DNA from 3 places in the Streptomyces syringium genome. Region 2 is predicted to be linked to each of the others. Evidence: riboswitches for the same ligand, from Rfam matches in the RefSeq annotation. Region 2 holds a riboswitch; each other region holds the start of a gene.
What was found. A riboswitch is a leader RNA that binds a small molecule or an ion and turns the genes downstream of it on or off. The one in region 2 is predicted to bind cobalamin.
Positions count from the first base shown of each region.

Region 1: linked by a shared signal. The riboswitch ahead of metE (5-methyltetrahydropteroyltriglutamate--homocysteine S-methyltransferase) and the one ahead of JO379_RS28490 (CoA-acylating methylmalonate-semialdehyde dehydrogenase) in region 2 are both predicted to bind cobalamin.
Region 3: linked by a shared signal. The riboswitch ahead of JO379_RS01885 (ABC transporter substrate-binding protein) and the one ahead of JO379_RS28490 (CoA-acylating methylmalonate-semialdehyde dehydrogenase) in region 2 are both predicted to bind cobalamin.

Region 1 is NZ_JAGIOH010000001.1:7,074,113-7,080,925, reverse strand. Features, by position in the region: gene JO379_RS30730 (histidine phosphatase family protein) at 37-624, shown strand; gene JO379_RS30725 (hypothetical protein) at 652-996, opposite strand; gene metE (5-methyltetrahydropteroyltriglutamate--homocysteine S-methyltransferase) at 1,172-3,499, opposite strand; cobalamin riboswitch at 3,652-3,844, opposite strand; gene JO379_RS30715 (endonuclease/exonuclease/phosphatase family protein) at 4,161-5,036, shown strand; gene JO379_RS30710 (MFS transporter) at 5,330-6,610, shown strand; gene JO379_RS30705 (condensation domain-containing protein) at 6,774-6,813, shown strand, end outside.
Region 2 is NZ_JAGIOH010000001.1:6,482,512-6,489,324, forward strand. Features, by position in the region: gene aceA (isocitrate lyase) at 1-701, opposite strand, end outside; gene JO379_RS28485 (short-chain fatty acyl-CoA regulator family protein) at 1,059-2,468, shown strand; cobalamin riboswitch at 2,529-2,703, shown strand; gene JO379_RS28490 (CoA-acylating methylmalonate-semialdehyde dehydrogenase) at 2,909-4,408, shown strand; gene JO379_RS28495 (acyl-CoA dehydrogenase family protein) at 4,405-5,559, shown strand; gene JO379_RS28500 (enoyl-CoA hydratase/isomerase family protein) at 5,556-6,647, shown strand; gene mmsB (3-hydroxyisobutyrate dehydrogenase) at 6,644-6,813, shown strand, end outside.
Region 3 is NZ_JAGIOH010000001.1:397,512-404,324, forward strand. Features, by position in the region: gene JO379_RS01865 (cysteine synthase family protein) at 1-513, shown strand, start outside; gene JO379_RS01870 (ATP-grasp domain-containing protein) at 510-1,742, shown strand; gene JO379_RS01875 (MFS transporter) at 1,739-3,010, shown strand; gene JO379_RS01880 (class I SAM-dependent methyltransferase) at 3,010-3,759, shown strand; cobalamin riboswitch at 3,815-3,997, shown strand; gene JO379_RS01885 (ABC transporter substrate-binding protein) at 4,028-5,056, shown strand; gene JO379_RS01890 (FecCD family ABC transporter permease) at 5,122-6,183, shown strand; gene JO379_RS01895 (ABC transporter ATP-binding protein) at 6,180-6,813, shown strand, end outside.

The DNA.
Region 1 (6,813 bases), 590 kb from region 2:
GCCGACCGGGCCCGCCCGGGAGGAGAGTTGAGGACCATGACCGTACGTGTGACGCTGCTCTCACCGGCGATGAGTGCCGCACTGCGCGAGGCCCGTTTCGACGACGGGTCCCCGCTCGACGACGCCGGGGCCCGGCAGACCCGCGCCGCCGCCGGCGGTCTGCCCCGGATGTCGGCCGCCCTCTGCGCCCCTTCCCCGCGCTGCCACGGGACGGCCGCCGCGCTCGGCCTGTCCCCCGCCCCCGTGCCCGAGCTGCGGGACCTCGAGGTGGGCGGCTGGCGCGGGCGGGGGCTGGCCGAGCTGTCCACGGCCGAACCCGAGGCGGTGGCCGCCTGGTTGGCGGACCCCGGCGCCGCGCCGCACGGCGGCGAGTCGCTGCTGGACCTCGTCGGCCGGGTCGGCTCCTGGCTGGACGGGCGGACCGACGACGACGGCCGGCTGCTCGCCGTCGTGGAACCCGCGGTGGTCCGCGCGGCGGTCGTGCACGCGCTGGGGCTGTCCCCGCGGCTCTTCTGGCGGCTCGACGTGCCCCCGCTGTCGCTGACCGAACTCACCGGCCGGGCCGGACGCTGGAACCTGCGCTGCGGCCGCCCGCTCACCCCGGAGCCGGCACCACCGGCCTGATGAACCGGCACCGGGGCGCACCGGGGCTCACAGGGCGGTCAGCCCGCCCCGCGTCCCGGCCGACGGCCTCCGGTGGATCAGCTCCAGCAGCCCGCAGCGGACGCAGGAGGCCGCCGGATGACCGGCGTCACCGCCGCCCCCGCCGTCGAAGGGCGGCCCCGGACGGCCGTGCGGGACGTCGGCCAGTAAGGACTCGACGGCCGTCAACAGGGCCAGGGCATGCTGGAGTTCGTGCTTGAGGACGCGGATACGGGCGCCCTGCGCGCCCACCTGTCTGCGGGTGGTCGCCAGGCGCTCGTACTCCTCGGGGGCCACCACCACCGCCTCCTCCCCACCGATGATCATTCGACGCGGCTCGGGGCGCCTGCTCATCGTGGCCGTCCTCTCCTGTGGGGGCATGACCGGTGGGGGCAGTCAATCATGAGAGTCCGTTGCGATTTGGGCCACTTGAGCGGGATTGGCCGTGAACAGCGGGCGTGGCCCCGGCACCTCGGTGCCGGGGCCACGCCCGCTGTCACCCCCTGATCAGGGCGGAGGGCGACCGGCGTCAGCGCATGTCGGCGCCGGTCAGCTCGGCCCGCACCTGCCGGGCCGCCCGGACCAGATGCTCCAGGGAGTCACGGACCTCGCTCCAGCCCCGTGTCTTCAGGCCGCAGTCGGGGTTGACCCACAAACGCTCGGCGGGAATGGCACCGAGCCCCTTGCGCAGCAGGCCGGCGGTCTCCTCGACGCCCGGCACCCGGGGCGAGTGGATGTCGTAGACGCCCGGGCCCACCTCATGTCCGTATCCGGCCACGGCGAGTTCGTCGGCGACCTGCATGTGCGAGCGGGCCGCCTCCAGGCTGATGACGTCGGCGTCCAGCTCCTCGATGGCACCGATGATGACGCCGAACTCGGCGTAGCACATATGCGTGTGGATCTGGGTGTCCGCCCGGACGCCCGCGGTGGTCAGCCGGAACGCCTCGGTCGCCCAGGCCAGATAGCCGGGCCGGTCGGCGGTGCGCAGCGGCAGCGTCTCGCGCAGCGCGGGCTCGTCGACCTGGATGACGGCGGTCCCGGCGGCCTCCAGGTCGGAGACCTCGTCGCGCAGGGCCAGGGCGACCTGGCGGGCGGTGTCGGCGAGCGGCTGGTCGTCGCGGACGAAGGACCAGGCAAGCATGGTGACGGGGCCGGTGAGCATGCCCTTGACCGGGCGCTCGGTCTGCGACTGGGCGTAGCTCGTCCAGGCCACGGTCATGGGCTCGGGGCGGGAGATGTCGCCGGCCAGGATCGGCGGGCGGACGTAGCGGGTGCCGTAGGACTGCACCCAGCCGTGCTGGGTGGCGAGGTAGCCGGTGAGCCGCTCCGCGAAGTACTGGACCATGTCGTTGCGTTCGGGCTCGCCGTGGACGAGGACGTCCAGCCCGGCCTTCTCCTGGAAGGCGAGGACGTCGCGGATCTCGGCGGCGATGCGCTCGTCGTAGCCGGCGGCGTCGATCCGTCCCGCGCGCAGATCGGCGCGGGCGGTACGCAGCTCGGTGGTCTGCGGGAACGAGCCGATGGTGGTGGTGGGCAGCAGCGGCAGACCCAGCCGGGCCCGCTGGGCGGCGGTCCGCTCGGAGTACGGCTGCGGGCGGCGGGTGTCCCGCTCGGTGACGGCCGCGGCACGGGCCCGGACGGCCGGGTCGTGGGTCAGGGCCGAGGCGGCGCGGGAGGCGCGGGCGGAGCGGTTGGCGGCGAGCTGCGGGGCGATGACGTCCGTGCCCTCGTTCAGTCCGCGGGCGAGGGTGACGATCTCCTCGGTCTTCTGGCGGGCGAAGGCGAGCCAGCGGGCGACCTGGGGGTCCACGTCGCGTTCGGCGGTGGCGTCGAGCGGGACGTGCAGCAACGAGCAGGAGGGGGCCACGTCCACCCGGCCGGCGAGGCCGAGGAGGGTGGCGAGGGTGGCCAGCGAGTGTTCGAGGTCGTTGATCCAGATGTTGCGTCCGTCGACGACGCCGGCGACGAGGCGCTTGCCCGGCACGCCGCCGGCCGCGGCGAGGGCTTCGAGGTTGGCGGCGGCGGGGCCGGTGAAGTCCAGGGCCAGTCCCTCGACGGGTGACTTGGCGAGGACGGGCAGGGCGTCACCGAGGCGGTCGAAGTAGGTGGCGGCCAGGATCCGGGGCCGGTCGGCGAGCGCGCCCAGGTCGCGGTAGGCGCGGGTGGCGGCGCTGAGGACGGCCGGCGACTGGTCCTGGACGAGCGCGGGCTCGTCGAGCTGGACCCACTCGGCGCCCGCGGCCCGCAGCTCGGCCAGCACCCGGGCGTACACGGGGAGCAGCCGGTCGAGGAGGGTGAGGGGCTGGAAGTCGGCCGGGGCGCCGGGGGCGGGCTTGGCGAGGAGCAGGTAGGTGACCGGGCCGACCAGGACGGGGCGGGCCGTGTGGCCGAGGGCGAGGGCCTCGCGCAGCTCGCCGAGCGGCTTGGCGGGGTCGGCGGTGAAGACGGTGTCCGGGCCCAGTTCGGGGACGAGGTAGTGGTAGTTGGTGTCGAACCACTTCGTCATCTCCAGCGGCGGGGCCTCCTGGGTGCCGCGGGCCATGGCGAAGTAGCCGTCCAGGGCGTTGTCCCGGACGGCGGCGCGGTGCCGCTCGGGGATGGCGCCGACCATGACCGTGGTGTCCAGGACGTGGTCGTAGAGCGAGAAGTCGCCGGTGGGCACCTCGTCCACGCCGGCCTCCGTCAACCGGCGCCAGGCGGCGCGGCGCAGAGTGGCGGCGGTGGTGTGCAGGGCGTCGGCGGTGACGCGGCCCGCCCAGTAGCCCTCGATGGCCTTCTTCAGCTCACGGGACTGGCCCTGCCGGGGGTAGCCGTGGACGGTGGCCCGGGAGGGCGGGGTGGTGTTGCGGTCGGTCACGGAACTCTCCTTCGCGAGTCGCGGAATGACCACGGCGGACCCGGGCGCGAAGGGACGACGAAGAGGGCGGGCGCGCTGGGCACACCTGCCTGCCACCGCCGGCCCTCCCTCGGGGCCACCGAGATCACCGCACGCGGGTGGCGCGCGGGCAGTGGCAGGTCTTCGGACTCGCGGGCGCGCCCTGGGGCCTTGGGGCCGCCGGGCACCTACTGGCCGTCGCTTCCCGGACGCGTGGGCGTCCAGTGCGTATGACGGCGGTCGTTCCCACTCACCGCTGCGGGGCAGTCCCGGATTTCCACCGGGTTCCCTCTTGCGACGCTCCCGCCTGGCGGGCGGGGCGAACCAGCTGCGTCCCCCACCCTAGACACAATGCGGAAGGACCGGTAGGGGAATCCGCGCAAGGATTCGATCTTGACGCGTGGCCGGTATCCGCCGGTGGACACTCCGCGCGTGCCGACCCGGCACGGCGTGGACGCCCGGCCCGACGTGCCGGGCGGCGGCCCGGGCGGGGCCTGTCCGCCCTGGAGGCACGGGCGTGCGGCACCCCGGTGGTCACCGCCGCGGCGGCCGCACCCGCCGCCCACGGCACCGTTGCGGGCGGTCCATGTGACGCATGAGAATCTCCGGTACGCCCGGACCCCGCCCGGACCCTGGAGTCGCCGTGACCGCCTTCGCGCACGCTCCTTTCGACCGCCGCACCGCGCTGCGGGCCGTGGCCGCGTCGGCCGCGGCCGGGCCCGTCGGGGGTGGTGGCGGCCGGAGTCCGCTGCGGGTGATGAGCTTCAACCTCCGCTACGCCTCCGACACCCCGCCGAACACCTGGGCCGATCGGCGGCCCGTCATGCGCACGCTGCTGCGCCACGAGCGCCCTCATCTCCTCGGCACCCAGGAGGGGTTGTACGCGCAGCTGCGCGACATCGCCGACGATCTCGGGCCGCGCTACGCCTGGGTCGGCACGGGCCGCGCGGGAGGCAGCCGCGATGAGTTCACCGCCGTCTTCCACGACGTGCGGCGGCTCGCCCCCGTCGCGTACGACCACTTCTGGCTCTCCGACACCCCGTATCTGATCGGCTCCGCGACCTGGGGCAACACTGTGATCCGGATGGTCACCTGGGTCCGGTTCCGCGATCTGCTCACCGGGGGCGAGTGCTACGCCCTCAACACCCATCTCGACCACGCCCATCAGAACGCGCGCGAGCGCTCCGCCGCGCTGATCACCACCCGGCTGCGCGGTCTGGATCCGGCCCTGCCCCGGATCGTCACCGGCGATTTCAACGTCCCCGCACACGGCAACCCCGTCTACGACACGATGCTCGAACAGGGTTCGCTCGTGGACTCCTGGGACACGGCCGATCAGCGCGGGGCGCAGTACGCGACCTTCCACGGCTACCGGCCGCTCGTGCCGGACGGCGACCGCATCGACTGGATCCTCACCTCGCCCCGGGTACGGACCCGGCGCGCGGCCATCAACGTCTTCCAGCAGGGCGGGCAGTTCCCCAGCGATCATCTGCCGGTGCAGGCGGACCTGGAGCTGTAGGGCGCCGCCTGTTTCATGGCCGCTTATCTCAAAGCCGCCCGAGTGTCACCACTTTGAACCGATCCACCCCGGGCACGGCACCGACTATCGGACATTCGAACATCAGGCCTCCCTTGGCGCACCAGAACCGCAGAAAACCCTTCCGCCGCAGGCCACCCTGGGTGACGTTCAAACAACGGTGTGAAACCTTTCGCCCCAACGTCACCACGAGTTGTCCGCATTACGAACAAAACTGGCCGGAAGTGCCCGGATCATTTTGACTGTGCCCACCCTCATCACCAAATGTCTGCCAAATGTCCTCGTCAGTGAAGCCCGTGTGCTCAGGGCTCTTACGGAACTACGACTTCCGATTACTGCTCTCCGGGGCAGCGGTGAGCCAGGTCGGCGCTCAAGTGACCGTCGTGGCACTGCCGTTGGTGGCCGTCATCGAGCTCGACGCCTCGCCCATGGAGGTCGGGCTGCTGACCGCCGCCGAGACCGCGGCGTTCCTCCTCGTCGGGCTGCCCGCCGGAGCCTGGGTGGACCGGATGCGGCGGCTGCCCCTGCTCATCCGCACCGACGTCGTACGGGCCGTGACGATGCTGAGCCTGCCGCTCGCGGCATGGGCCGGGGCACTGACCATGGCGCAGCTGTACGTGGCCGCCCTCATCACCGGTGTGGCCACCGTGTTCTTCGACATCGCGCACCAGAGCTACCTGCCCGGCCTGCTCCCCCGGGAGCAGCTGGTCGCGGGCAACGGCGCGCTGGAGACGGCCCGTTCGTCCGCCCAGGTCGCGGGGCCGGGGCTGGGCGGCGCCCTGGTGCAACTGCTCGGGGCACCCGTCGCCCTGCTGGCCGACGCGATCGGCTACCTCGTCTCGGCGCTCTTCCTGCGCGGGATCCGCGCCCGCGAGCCACAGCCCGCGCCCGTCGTGGGCGTCCCGCTGCGGGCCCAGGTCGCGGAGGGCCTCGTGTTCGTCCTCCGCCACCCCGTCCTGCGCATGATCGCCTGTGCCACCGGGGTCGCGAACTTCTTCTCCGCGATGCTGATGTCCGTGCAGACGGTGTTCCTCGTGCGGGAGCTCGACCTGCCTCCCGGCGTGCTCGGGCTGATGCTGTCGGCCTCGGCCGTCGGCGGGCTGGCGGGCGCGCTGTGCGCGGGACCGCTCGCCCGCGCGGTCGGCCAGGCCCGCATCATCTGGCTGTCGACCGTGGTCACCGGGCCGTTCGCGCTGCTGTGGCCGTTGGCCGGACACGGTGCCGCCGCCGTCTGGTTCGCCCTCGCCTCCGCGGCCGTCTTCTTCGGCGCGGTGGTCTACAACGTCGCCCAGGTCAGCTTCCGGCAACTGCTGTGCCCCGACGCGCTCCTCGGGCGGATGAACGCCACGCTGCGCTTCATGGTCTGGGGCACCATGCCGCTCGGCGCCGTGCTGGGCGGGGCCGTCGCCTCCGCCGCCGGGCCGCGCGCCGCCGTGTGGGTGTGTGCCGCGGGCTTTCTGCTCGTCCCCCTGCCCCTGCTGCTCTCCCCGCTGCGGCGCCTGCGCGATCTGCCGGCTCCCGCCGCCGACGCGAGCCGGACCGTGTCCGGAACCTAGGCCCCACCGCTCCACTCGTCGCCCGTCGCCCGTCGGCCGGAGGCGTCCTCGTAGCGGACCGCTCGGACGCCTCCACACCGCGTCGGACGTGCTCCACCGCTTCACCGCCCGACCCCCCTTTCGTCTCACGAGTCAGCGCGCCCCGGGCGCGCGGGAGGACATCGTGCAGTCCAGCAGCATCACCACGCAGTACCTCGACCGTT
Region 2 (6,813 bases):
TTGGCGGCGAGCGCGTCCGTACGGGCCACGATCAGGGTCGGCACATCGGCGATGTCGGCGGCGAGGCGGGCCGCGTTGAGGGTGCGGATGTGCTGGGAGGTGGGCACCAGGACCTTGCCGCCGAGGTGGCCGCACTTCTTCTCGGACGCGAGCTGGTCCTCGTAGTGGATGCCGGCCGCGCCCGCCGCGATCATCGCCTTGGTCAGCTCGAAGGCGTTCAGCGGGCCGCCGAAGCCGGCCTCGGCGTCGGCCACGATCGGGACCAGCCAGTCGACGTCCGCGCCGTCACCCTCGGCGGTGGCGATCTGGTCGGCGCGCAGCAGTGCGTTGTTGATGCGGCGCACCACGGTCGGTACGGAGTTGGCGGGGTACAGGCTCTGGTCGGGGTAGGTGTGCCCGGCCTGGTTGGCGTCGGCGGCGACCTGCCAGCCGGACAGGTAGACGGCCTGCAGTCCGGCCTTGACCATCTGCACGGCCTGGCCGCCGGTCAGCGCGCCGAGCGCGTGGATGTAGTCACGCTCGTGGAGCTGACGCCACAGCCGCTCGGCGCCGCGCCGGGCCAGGGTGTGCTCCTCCCGGACGGTGCCGCTCAGCCGCACCACGTCCTCGGCGCCGTACGAGCGCCGCACGCCCTGCCAGCGCGGGTCCGTCGCCCACCGCTGTGCCAGCTCCTCGGCCGTCGTCGTCCCTGTCTGCGCCATGACCGTCTCCCAGTGTCGCCGTGTCGCGTCGATCCCGCGTCGATCCCGCGTCGAAGCCGCTCGGGCTTCTGCCAAGAATGCGAAGGGAAGTGCTTCCCCTGGTAAGTGCGGCCCGCCGTGCCCCCATCGAGCGGGCAATGTTGAGATCCGGGGGCTCCGGCGGGCCGTGCTAAGACTCTGGCAGTGGCACTCGGTGCCATCAACCATGGCGGGCTGCCAAGTTCTGTGAATCTTCCCGAGCATGTTTGCCAACCTTGCCAAGGTCTCCTGTCCACAAGCCGCTTGCTCCCGGCTAGGGTGGCCGCACGGAGCCGGGGGCGGCCGAAGGGGCCTGGTGAGCAAGAACATGAGCAAGGCATGAGCAAGACATACGCGGGGGTGCGGCTGCGGCGGCTGCGCGAGGAACGGCGGCTCAGCCAGGCCCACATGGCCCGGATGCTCGCCATCTCACCCAGCTACCTCAATCAGATGGAGCACGACTCCCGCCCGCTCACCGTGCCCGTACTGCTGCGGCTCACCGAGGCGTTCGGCGTGGACCCCGGCTTCTTCTCCGAGCGTGACACCGGCCGTGTCCTGGCCGACCTGCGCGAAGCCCTCGCCGACGAGGTGGCCGCCGCCCGCGTCTCTCCCGCCGATCTGTCGGAACTCGCCTCCCGGCTGCCCGCCGTGGCGGCGGTGCTGCTCGACCTGGGCCGGCGCAACCAGGTCCTGACCGAGCGGCTCGCGGAGGTCGCCGAGCGCCGCGGCACCGACGACCCGGACCTGCCGCGCTCCCCGCACGAGGAGATCCGCGAGTTCTTCTACCGCCGGCAGAACTACCTCCACACCGTCGACACCGCCGCCGAGGAACTGGCCGCCGAGATCGGTATCCGGCCCGGCGAGGTGCTGCCGGCCCTGGCCGCCCGGCTCGCCGAACGCCACGGGGTCCGTATCGCCGCCGACGCCGACCGCCTCCACACCTACGACCCCGGTGCGCGGGTGCTGCACCTGTCGAACCGGCTGCGCCCCGGCCAGCAGGCCTTCCGGATGGCGACGCAGCTCGCCCTGCTCGAATACGACGGGGAACTCACCCGGCTCGCCTCGGAGGACTACGAGGAGGGCTCGGCCGTCCGGCCGCTGGCCCGGATCGGCATCGCCAACTACGTCGCCGCCGCGCTGATCCTGCCGTACCGGGAGTTCCACGCCGCGGCGGAGGAGCTGCGGTACGACATCGAGCGGCTCGCCGACCGCTTCGGGCTCGGCTACGAGACCGTCTGCCACCGGCTCAGCACGCTGCAGCGCCCGCGGCTGCGCGGGGTGCCCTTCTCGTTCGTACGGGTCGACCGCGCGGGCAACATGTCCAAACGGCAGTCGGCCACCGGCTTCCACTTCTCCCGGGCCGGCGGCACCTGCCCGCTGTGGAACGTCTACGAGGCGTTCGCCTCTCCCGGCCGCATCCATGTGCAGATCGCGGCCATGCCGGACGGGCAGCGCCATCTGTGGACCGCCCGCACCGTCACCCGGCACCGGGGCGGCTGGGGCGAGCCCGGCAAGACCTTCGCCATCGGGCTCGGCTGCGAGATCCGCCACGCCTCCCGGCTCGTCTACTCCGACGGGCTCGATCTCGACAACGCCTCGGCCGCCACCCCCATCGGCATGGGCTGCCGGATCTGCGAACGCCTGGACTGCCCGCAGCGGGCCGTCCCGCCGCTCGGCCGGCCCCTGGCCGTCGACGAGAACCGCAGCACCTTCGTGCCGTACCCGGTACTGGACACCGGGCCTCGCTGACACACCGGGGCCAGGAGAAGCCAGCAGACCCTGGACTTACTAGGACGTCCAACTATATGTTCGGGGGACAAGGTCCGCGGTGCAGGGAAGCCGGTGTGAAACCGGCACGGTCCCGCCACTGTGACCGGGGAGTCCGTCCTCGCGGTACACGCCACTGACGAGCGGGATGTCGGGAAGGCACGGGGACGCGCGCTGATCCGGGAGTCAGGATACCGGCCGCGGAACGTTCCGTGTTGTCCACGAGGATGGAGCAGACACGCATGGCACCGGTCCGTACCCACGACCCTGGTGATCCGGCGCGGCGAGCGGCTGCACCCGCTTCCTGACGGCTCTTCGCCCTTCGCGTCCCGCGACCCGTCGGCGGCCCGCGCGCAACTCGCGCCCGCCGCCCGATGCTTCGCGCCATCTTCGGATCTCACCTGACGAGAGCAGGCTCTCCCATGGTCCGTGAACTCACCCATTTCATCGGCGGCAGGCACACCCCGGGAACATCGGGTGCCTACGGCGATGTGTACGACCCCAACACCGGCGCCGTGCAGGCCCGGGTACCCCTGGCGAACCGGGCCGAGACGGAGGCGGCCGTCGCCGACGCCGCCGAGGCCCAGCGGGAGTGGGGCGAGTGGAACCCGCAGCGCCGGGCCCGCGTCCTGCTGCGCTTCCTCCGGCTCGTCGAGGGCGAGAAGGACTCCCTCGCCCGGCTGCTGTCGTCCGAGCACGGCAAGACGGTCCCCGACGCGCTCGGCGACATCCAGCGCGGTCTGGAGGTGGTGGAGTTCGCGGCCGGCATTCCGCACCTGCTCAAGGGCGACTTCTCCGACAACGCCGGGACCGGCATCGATGTGCACTCCCTGCGCCGCCCGATCGGCGTGACGGCGGGCATCACCCCGTTCAACTTCCCCGCGATGATCCCGCTGTGGAAGGCCGCCCCGGCCATCGCCTGCGGCAACTCCTTCGTCCTCAAGCCCTCCGAGCGCGACCCGTCCGTCCCGCTCCGGCTCGCCGAGCTGTTCCTGGAGGCGGGCCTGCCGCCCGGCGTGCTCAACGTCGTCAACGGCGGCAAGGAAACCGTCGACACCCTGCTCGAGGACCCGCGGGTGCAGGCGCTCGGCTTCGTCGGCTCGACCCCGGTCGCCGCCCGCATCTACGCCACGGCCGCCGCCCACGGCAAGCGGGCCCAGTGCTTCGGCGGCGCCAAGAACCATCTGATCGTGATGCCGGACGCCGACCTCGACCAGGCCGTCGACGCCCTGATCGGCGCGGGCTACGGCTCGGCCGGGGAGCGCTGCATGGCGATCTCCGTCGCCGTGCCCGTCGGCGAGGACACCGCCGACGCGCTGGTCGCCCGCCTCAAGGAGCGGATCGGCACCCTGCGGATCGGCCGGTCCGACGACCCGGACGCCGACTTCGGCCCCCTCGTCGGCCGCGACGCCGTCGACCGGGTCACCGGCTATGTGGACCTCGGAGTGGAGGAGGGCGCCGAACTCGTCGTGGACGGGCGCGGCTTCACCCTCGCCGGGCACGAGAACGGCTTCTTCGCCGGTGCCTCCCTCTTCGACCGGGTCACCCCGGACATGCGGATCCACCAGGAGGAGATCTTCGGGCCCGTCCTGTCGGTGGTCCGCGCGGCGGACTACGAGCACGCGCTGCGGCTGCCCTCCGAGCACGCCTTCGGCAACGGCGTCGCGATCTTCACCCGCGACGGGGACACCGCCCGCGACTTCACCCGCCGTGTGGACACCGGCATGATCGGCGTCAATGTGCCGATCCCCGTGCCGGTCGCCTACCACACCTTCGGCGGCTGGAAGCGGTCCGGTTTCGGCGATCTGGGCCAGCACGGCCCGGACGCCATCCGCTTCTACACCCGCACCAAGACCGTCACCTCGCGCTGGCCCTCCGGGGTCAAGGAGGGCGCGAGCTTCACCATCCCCACGATGGGATGAGCGCCATGACGACAGGCCTCACCGAGGAGCAGCTCGCGCTGGCCGGGACGACGCTGGACTTCGCCCGGGAACACCTCGCCCCGCACGCCGTCGCCTGGGACCAGGACAAACACTTCCCCGTCGACGTGCTGCGCAAGGCCGCGGGGCTCGGGCTCGGCGGCGTCTACGTAAGCGAGGCCGCGGGTGGTTCCGGACTCACCCGCGCGGACGGAGTGCTGATCTTCGAGGTGCTGGCCACCGGCTGCCCCTCGATCGCCGGCTATCTCTCCATCCACAACATGGTCGGCTGGATGATCGACCGCTACGGGGACGAGGCCCAGCGCGCCCGTTGGCTGCCCGGGCTGTGCTCGATGGACACCCTCGGCAGCTACTGCCTGACCGAGCCGGGCGCCGGCTCCGACGCCGCCGCGCTGCGCACCCGGGCCGTACGCGACGGGGACTGCTACGTCCTGACCGGCGTGAAGCAGTTCATCTCCGGCGCCGGTGCCGCCGAGGTGTACATCGTCATGGCGCGCACGGGCGGGGAGGGACCGGGCGGTATCTCCGCGTTCGTCGTCGAACGGGACGACCCCGGGCTGTCCTTCGGTCCGGACGAGAAGAAGATGGGCTGGAACGCCCAGCCCACCCGCCAGGTCGTCCTGGACGGTGTCCGCCTTCCGGCCGGCCGCCGGCTCGGCGCCGAGGGCGACGGCTTCCGCATCGCCATGAACGGGCTCAACGGCGGCAGGCTCGGCATCGCCGCCTGCTCCCTCGGCGGCGGGCAGCATGCCCTGCACCGCAGCCTGGAATACCTCGCCGACCGGGAGGCCTTCGGGGCACCGCTGCTCGACGCCCAGGCGCTGCAGTTCCGCCTCGCCGACATGGCGACCGAACTCGCCGCCGCCCGCGCCCTGGTCCGTCAGGCCGCGGAGGCCCTGGACCGGGGCGACCCTCAGGCGGCCCAGCTGTGCGCCATGGCCAAACGCTTCGCCACCGACACCGGCTACTCCGTCGCCGACCGCGCCCTGCAACTGCACGGGGGCTACGGCTACCTCACCGAGTACGGCATCGAGAAGATCGTCCGAGATCTTCGCGTGCACCGGATCCTGGAAGGAACCAACGAGATCATGCGCCTGATCGTGGCCCGCGGACTGACGGGAGCCGCCCGATGACCCCGACGACGGACAGGACGGAAGGGACGGACGACTGCGTACTGGTGCGCACAGAGGGCCGTGCCGCGTACCTCACCCTCAACCGGCCCAACGCTCTCAACGCCCTCAGCCACACCATGGTGCGCCGCGTCGACGAGGCCCTCACCGTCTGGGAGCACGACCCCGCCGTCGAGACCGTCGTGATCAGCGGCGCGGGCGAGCGGGGGCTGTGCGCGGGAGGTGACATCCGGTCCATCCACGCCGACGCCCGCTCCGGCGGCGACGCCTCGGCGGCCTTCTGGCGCGACGAGTACCGGCTCAACGCCCGTATCGCCCGCTACCCCAAGCCGTACGTCGCCCTCATGGACGGCATCGTGATGGGCGGGGGAGTGGGGATCTCGGCCCACGGCAGCGTGCGGATCGTCACCGAACGCTCCAAGGTCGCGATGCCCGAGACGGGCATCGGATTCGTGCCCGACGTGGGCGGCACCTATCTGCTGGCCCTCGCCCCCGGCGAGCTCGGCACCCACCTCGGGCTCACCGGAGTGCCCGTGGGCGCCGCGGACGCCCTGCTGTGCGGCCTCGCCGACCACTTCGTACCGGCGGACGCGCTGTCCGCCCTCGGCGCGGACCTCGCCGCCGGGTCCGTACCCGACGTCCTGCCCCGCCACGTCCGCGAGGCACCGGAGGGCCGGCTGGCCGCCGACCGGGAGTGGATCGACCACTGCTACGCGTCCGACACCGTCGAGGAGATCGTCGAACGGCTGCTCGCCGCGGGCACACCGGCTGCCAAGGAAGCCGCCGAGACGATCCTCGCCAAGTCGCCCACCGCCCTCAAGGTGACCCTCGCCGCGCTGCGCCGCGCCCGGGACCTCGGGCCGCTGGAGCGGGTCCTGGAGCAGGAGTACCGCGTCTCCTGCGCGGCGCTGTCCGCGCCCGACCTGGTGGAGGGAATCCGCGCCCAGGTGATCGACAAGGACCGTGCCCCGCGCTGGTCGCCGGCGACCCTCGCGGAGGTCGGCGAGGCGGACGTGGCCCGGTTCTTCGCACCGCTCGGCGCCCGGGAACTCTCCTTCGCCGCCGACGCCTCCCAGGAGGTGCCCTGGTGAGCGCCGTGACCCCCGTGAGCCCCGCGAGTACGGTCGTCGGCTTCGTCGGGCTCGGCCACATGGGCGGCCCGATGGCCGCCAACCTCGTCAAGGCCGGGTACCGGGTGCGTGGCTACGACCTGTCGGCCGCGTCTCTGGCGGCGGCCGTGGCCGCCGGTGTCGAGCC
Region 3 (6,813 bases), 6.1 Mb from region 2:
GCCTCCACGGGCGGGCTGGCCGAGCATCTGCGGCAGCGTGACCCGTCGGTCCGTCTGATCGGTCTGCAGCCCTTCGGGAGCGTCACCTTCGGCAGCGAGGACCACCACGATCCGGAGGCGATCATCGCCGGCATCGGCTCCTCGATCGTCTTCGACAACGTCCGCCACCATCTGTACGACGCGATCCACTGGATGGACTTCCACCACGCCATGGCGGGAGCCGTGGCCCTGCTGCGCGAGCACGCGGTGTTCGCCGGCCTGTCCACGGGCGCCGCCTACCTCGCCGCCTCCTGGGAGGCGCACCGCTGTCCCGGCCGGCTCCATCTGGTGATCGGGGCCGACACCGGTCACCGCTACGTCGAGCGGGTCTTCGCCCGGCACCGCGAGGCTCTGGACACCGCCGCGCTCGGCCCGGCCGAGATCACCTCGCCGGCGGACCTGTCGATGCCCTGGTCGACGATGGCCTGGAACCGCAGCCCCGCACCGGGCCGGCAGAAGGAGCTCGCGTCGTGACGGTGGTCTCCCTCGAAGCCCTCACCTTCGGCCTGGGGCACCTGATCCGGGCCGCCGACGCGCTCGGCGAGCGCATCCGGCTGCTGACCCGTGACCCGCTCGTCTACGCGCACGAATTGCGGCAGCTGCCGGACGGGGCTCTCGACGTGGTCGAGATGGACACCTTCGACGTGGACGCCGTGGCCGCGGACCTTTGCGGCCTTCCCGGGCTGCGGGGGCTCATCAGCTCGACCGACACCTGGACCCTGGTCGGTGCCGAGCTGACGGCCCGCTTCCGACTGCCCGGCCTGGACGCCGCCGTACTGGAGCTGACGCGGGACAAGGCAAGGGTGCGCAACGTGCTTTACGAGGCGGGCCTGACGAGGGGCCGCGCGGTGGAGGCCGGAGCCCTGGGGGCCGACGCCGACTACCCGCGCCGGCTGGGGAAGGAGGTGGGCTTCCCCGCCGTCCTGAAGGACACCGCCGGAACCGGCAGCCAGAACGTCTGGCTCGCCCGTGACGAGCCGGAGCTCGCAGAGGCCCTGCGCGCGGCCGGCGGGCGGCGGCTGACCGGCCGCCTCTTCGCGGAGCCGTACTTCTCCGGGCCTCTCTACAGCGCCGAGACACTCACCTGGGAGGGACACACCAGGCTGCTGGGCGTCTCCAGCCGGCTGATGTCGCACGAGCCGCGCTTCCGTGAGGAGATCACCGCGTTCCCCGTCGCCTTCCCCGAGCCGCAGCGCCTGTCGCTGGAGAAGTGGCTGGGCGAGGTGCTCGCGGCCGTGGGTTACACCGACCGGTTCGCCCATGTCGAGTTCGCCCTCACCGTGACGGGCCCGGAGATCATCGAGATCAATCCCCGGATCGGCGGCGCTCTCGTCGCGGAGGGCATGTGCCGGGCGCTCGGCTGCAATGTGTACGAGGCGATGGTGGAGGCCTCTCTCGGCCGTCGTCCCCGCCTCATCGACGCGGAGCTTCCGGGCGGCCCGGCGGTCGCGTTCGTTCTCGGATATCCGGAACAGGCAGGAGTGTTCACGGGGGTGACGGGGCTCGACCGGCTGGAGGGCATGCCGGGGTCGCCCGCCTGGTATCCGGTCAAGCGCGTCGGAGACCGCATCGAGTACCTGGGCGACAGCCGGGGCTACGCGGGCATCGTCTGGGCGGAGGCGGAGACCGCTGAGCTGGCCACCCACCGCGCCGTGGCCGCCGCCAACGCGGTACGGGTCCACACCGAGCGGGCGGCCGGGTGAGCGCAGGGCGGGCCACGGCGACACCCCTCGGCATCTCGCTTCTCCGGCTGAGCGGACCGCTGCGGTTCCTGCTGGTCAGTTCCTTCCTCATCCCGCTGGGCAGCTTCATGGTCCTGCCGTTCATGTCGGTGTTCCTGCACGAACGGCTCGGCATGGGCCTGGGAGCGGTGGGGCTGGTCCTGGCCGTGGCGTCCCTCGTGCAGTTCTCCGGTGGCGTGGTCGGCGGGGCGCTCGCGGACCGTATCGGCCTGCGGCGCACCATGGTGTGGGCCCTGACGGTACGTACGGCGGGCTTCGTGGGTCTGCTGCTGGCGTTGCGCTGGCCGCCGCTCGTCGTGGGCGCGCTGATCCTCACCTGTTGCGGTGCGGCGCTGTATCTCCCCGCCAACAAGGCCTATCTGGTGCGCGGCGTGGACGACGAGCGGCGGCCGATGTTCCTGTCGGCCGGGAACGCGGCGCTCAACGCGGGCATGGCGGTCGGACCACTGATCGCCGGCCCGTTCGTGCTGTCCTCACCCGGCTGGCTGTTCCTCGCGACGACAGCCCTGTTCCTGGGCGTGACGGCCGGCCACGCGCTGCTGCCCACGGAGAGGACCCCGGTGGGGCCGGCGGGCGGAGCCGTCGGCGCGGACCCGGGGAAGGCCGATGGTCTCCCGGTGAGCAGGGGCCTGCTCTCGGGAGTGGCACCGCTGCCGTTCGCGGCCAATCTGCTGGCCTTCTATCTGTACTTCCACTTCCAGCACTATCTGGCCGTGTTCGCGGTGGAGCGGGCGTCCAGCGAGTTCTACAGCCTGGTGCTGCTCACCTGCTTCGTCCTGGTCATCGTGGTCCAGCCACTGGCCTCCGGCCGGATCCGCCGGATGCCGTACCGGCGGGCGCTGGTGGGGGGCTTCCTCGCGCTCGCCGCCGGAATGGCGGTCCTGTCGGCCGGCACCAGGACGGCGCTGCTGCTGGGCGGCGCGCTGATCACCTTCGGTGACATCGTGTTGTTCCTGAAGAACGACTTGGAGGCCTTGCGCCGCAGTCCGCGCTCCGATGCCGTCGTGTTCGGGCAGCAGCGTCTCGCGGCCGGCCTCGGCGCGTGCGCGAGCGGGATTCTCGGCGGGCAGCTCTACGGTCTCGGCCTCGACGCCGGGGAGACCGGCTGGTTCTGGCTGGCGGCCGCGGCTCAGTGTCTGCTTCTCCCGCCCCTGCTGCTCGCGGTGCGCACGGCACCGGGTGCGGGGAAACCGATCGACTCGACGACGCGAAGGAAGGCCGGTTCCTGATGACACGGACGGACGGGTTCGAGGACGACGAGTTCTGGACCGAGTTCTACGACTTTCTCTTCTCCGAACAGCGCTACAGCCAGGCGGAGGAACTTCTCGACTCCTCTCCCCTGTTGGCCTTCACTCCCGGGGCCCGTGTCCTGGACCTGTGCTGCGGCCCGGGTGTGTTCACCGTTCCGCTGGCGCGTCGCGGCCACCACGTCACCGGCGTGGACCGCAGTCCCGCGATGCTGGAGCGGGCGCGGGAGTTCTGCGGGGCGGCGGGGGCGAAGGCCCGGTTCGTCCGGACCGACGCGCTGCACCACGTCGAGCCGGAGGCCTACGACGTCGTGCTCAACATGTTCACATCGTTCGGGTACTTCGAGGAACACGCCGCCAACATGCGGGTGTTGCGCAACATGCGTGCTTGTCTGGAACCCGGTGGCCGTCTGCTGCTGGACGTGGCGGGCAAGGAGCTCCTGGCCCGTAAGGTCGTGCCGCCGAAGGTCGTCCACCGGGGCGGTGATCTGCTGGTGCAGACCGACACCGTGCTCGACGACTGGGCCCGGCTGCGCAGCGACTGGGTGCTGGTCCGCGGGGACCGCGTTCGCCGGGCGAGCCTGGTCTGGTTCGTGTACAGCGCGGTCGAACTGCGGGCGATGGCCGAGGAGGCCGGCTTCGAAGAGGTCGAGATCTTCGGTGGCTTCGACGGCCGGCCCTACGACCAGGACGCCGAACGACTGATCCTTCGCGCCTCCCGTCAGGGCTGAATGAGGCGGAGGGGGGCGCGAATTGATCGATCGTGCGCCCTTTCCCGCCTCGCCCGCCACTCGTAATATCACCGGGTCATCGTCGCGACGGGGAATCAGGAAGCCGGTGTGAATCCGGCACGGTCCCGCCACTGTGACCGGGAAGCGATACCTCTGGGGGAGACCACCGCGAGAGCGGTCGGAGGCCAGGGGACGTCGCTCCGGGAGTCAGGACACTGTCCCGTCGCGAGGGCTGTCCGAGGAGCGCGGACTCCGCAGGAGGCATCACATGTACGACGGCATCCACCGTCTTTCCTTTTCGTCCCCCACCCGTCGGCGGATCATCCGTTGTGCGTTGGCTTCGGTCCTTGCCACGAGCTTCCTGGCAGGCTGCGGAGCGACGGACCCTGCGGACGACCGGGCCACGGCCCCGCGGGCGAAGGGGTTTCCCGTCACCATCGACAATTGCGGCACCCGGACCACCTATCGGAAGCCACCCGCCCGGGTGGTGACCATCCACCAGCACCCGGCCGAGCTGATGCTCGCTCTCGGGCTGAAGAAGGCGATGGTCGGCACGTCGTTCCCCGACTCCGCGGTGCTGCCCGAGCACCGCCGCGACTTCGGCCGGATTCCCGAGCTGGCGAAGAAGGAGCCGTCCTTCGAGACCGTCGTGGACGCCGAGCCCGACTTCGTGTACGGCGGCTACGGTTCCGCCTTCGCGGAGAAGGAGGGGCGATCCCGCAAGGTGTTCGCCGAGGCGGGCATCGACACCTATCTCAACCGCGAGTACTGCGGCAAAGGCCGCGTGGCCATGGCGGACGCCTACGAGGAGGTCCGTACCATCGGCCGGATCTTCGGCATCCAGGGCAGGGCCGACGACCTCGTGACGCGCCTCGAGGAACGCGTCGCCAGGACGACCGAAGCGGTCGAAGGCAGCCGGCCGGTGCCGGTGTTCGTCTACGACAGCGGGGACAAGGCGGCCTTCACGGCAGGCGGCAAGAGCCTGGGCACGGAGATCATCCGGCTGGCCGGAGGGCGCAACGTGTTCGGCGACCTCGACGAGGTCTTCGGTGACGTCTCCTGGGAGCAGGTCGTCGAGCGCAAACCCGAGGTCATCGCCATCTACGACTACCGCGGTTCGGGCAGTGTCGAGCAGAAGAAGAAGTTCCTCCTGTCCCACCCCGCCCTCGCCGACGTGCCCGCCGTCAAGAACCAGCGGTTCACGGTACTGCCGCTGACCTCGACCCTGGTCGGTGTGCGGCCCCCCTACGCGGTGGAGGATCTGGCCCGCCGACTGCATCCCGAGCGGTTCCGGTGACGGCCCGTCCGTCGGCCGTGGCGGACACGGCCGACACGGCATCCCGGCGCTCCAGGACGGTCCGGATGCCACCGCGCGGACGGCGCAAGGTGCCCTATCCGCTGGTCCTGGTGCTTCTCGGCGCTCTCCTGCTGGTCTCGGTGACGGCCGGGCTGACCATCGGCTCGGTGAACGTGCCGCCCGGTGAGGTGTGGGGCATCGTCGCCCACCGCGTGGGGGCGCCGTGGCCGGAGCCGGCCTGGACCCGGGCGCGCGAGACCATCGTCCTCGACGCCCGGGCTCCCCGGGTACTGCTCGGCGCGGTGACCGGCTCCGGGCTCGCGGTGGTCGGCACGGCCATGCAGGCCCTGGTCCGCAATCCGCTCGCGGACCCGTATCTGCTGGGCGTGTCCTCGGGCGCCTCGCTGGGGGCGGTCCTGGTCATCGTTTCCGGTGTGACCCTGTTCGGCACGCTGTCGCTGTCGGTGTCCGCCTTCGCGGGAGCCCTGCTCACCCTGCTGCTGGTGTACGCGACCGCCCGGGCCACCGGTCGGATCACCTCCGTCCGGCTGGTGCTGTCCGGAGTCGCCGTCGCCGCCGTCGCGACCGCCCTGACCGACCTCGTGCTGCTGACCGCCGACCGTGGCAACCAGGCCCGCGAGGTGCTCGCCTGGACACTCGGGGGCCTCGGCGGAGTGCGGTGGGACACCCTCTGGCTGCCGGCGGGCGCACTGCTGGTGGCCGTCGCGGTGCTGATCCTGCGGGCCCGGTCGCTCAATCTGTTGCTGGCGGGCGAGGAGGCTGCCACCACCATGGGGCTGGATGTGGCGCGGTTCCGCGGCCGGATGTTCGTGCTGCTCTCCCTCGTCACCGGTGTCCTGGTGGCGGCGGCCGGGCCCATCGGCTTCGTCGGGCTCATGCTGCCGCACATCGTTCGTCTCTTCGTCGGCGGGGACCACCGTCGCGTCCTGCCGGCGGCTGCTCTGGCGGGGGCCGTCTTCCTGGTGTGGGCCGACATCACGGCCCGTACGGTCGCCGCACCGCAGGAGATTCCGGTCGGGGTGCTGACCGCCCTGTGCGGTGGCCCCTTCTTCCTGTGGCTGATGCGCCGGGACGCCCGGCGGGGCACCGGCCAGGGGGTGGAATGAGCGCGACCGAACTGTGCGTGGAGGGCCTCACGGTCACCGCCGGGGCACACCGCCTCATCCACGACGTGTCCGTGAACGCCGCCCCCGGTGAGGTGGTCGGGGTGGTGGGGCCCAACGGCAGCGGCAAGTCGAGCTTGTTGCGCACCGTCTACCGGGTGCTGCGCCCCGACACCGGGCGGGTGATCGTCGACGGGGCGGACGCCTGGCAGCTGCCCGTACGGCGGCTGGCACGCACGCTGGCGGCGGTGGTGCAGGAGCCCGGCGCCGATTTCGATCTGGTGGTGCGCGACGTGGTGGCCATGGGGCGCACTCCCCACAAACGTCTGCTCGACGGGGACACCGCCGAGGACACCCGGCTGGTGGATTCCGCACTGGCACGGGTCGACGCGACGGAGCTGTCGGACCGCCCCTTCGGCCGGCTCTCGGGGGGCGAGCGACAGCGCGTACTGATCGCGCGGGCACTGGCCCAGCAGCCCACTCTCCTGGTTCTCGACGAGCCGACCAACCACCTGGACATCCGGCATCAGATGCAGGTGCTGGGGCTCCTGCGCCGACTGCCCACCACGGCCCTGGTCGCGCTCCACGATCTCAACCTGGCCGCCTACTACTGCGACCGCCTCTACGTGCTGC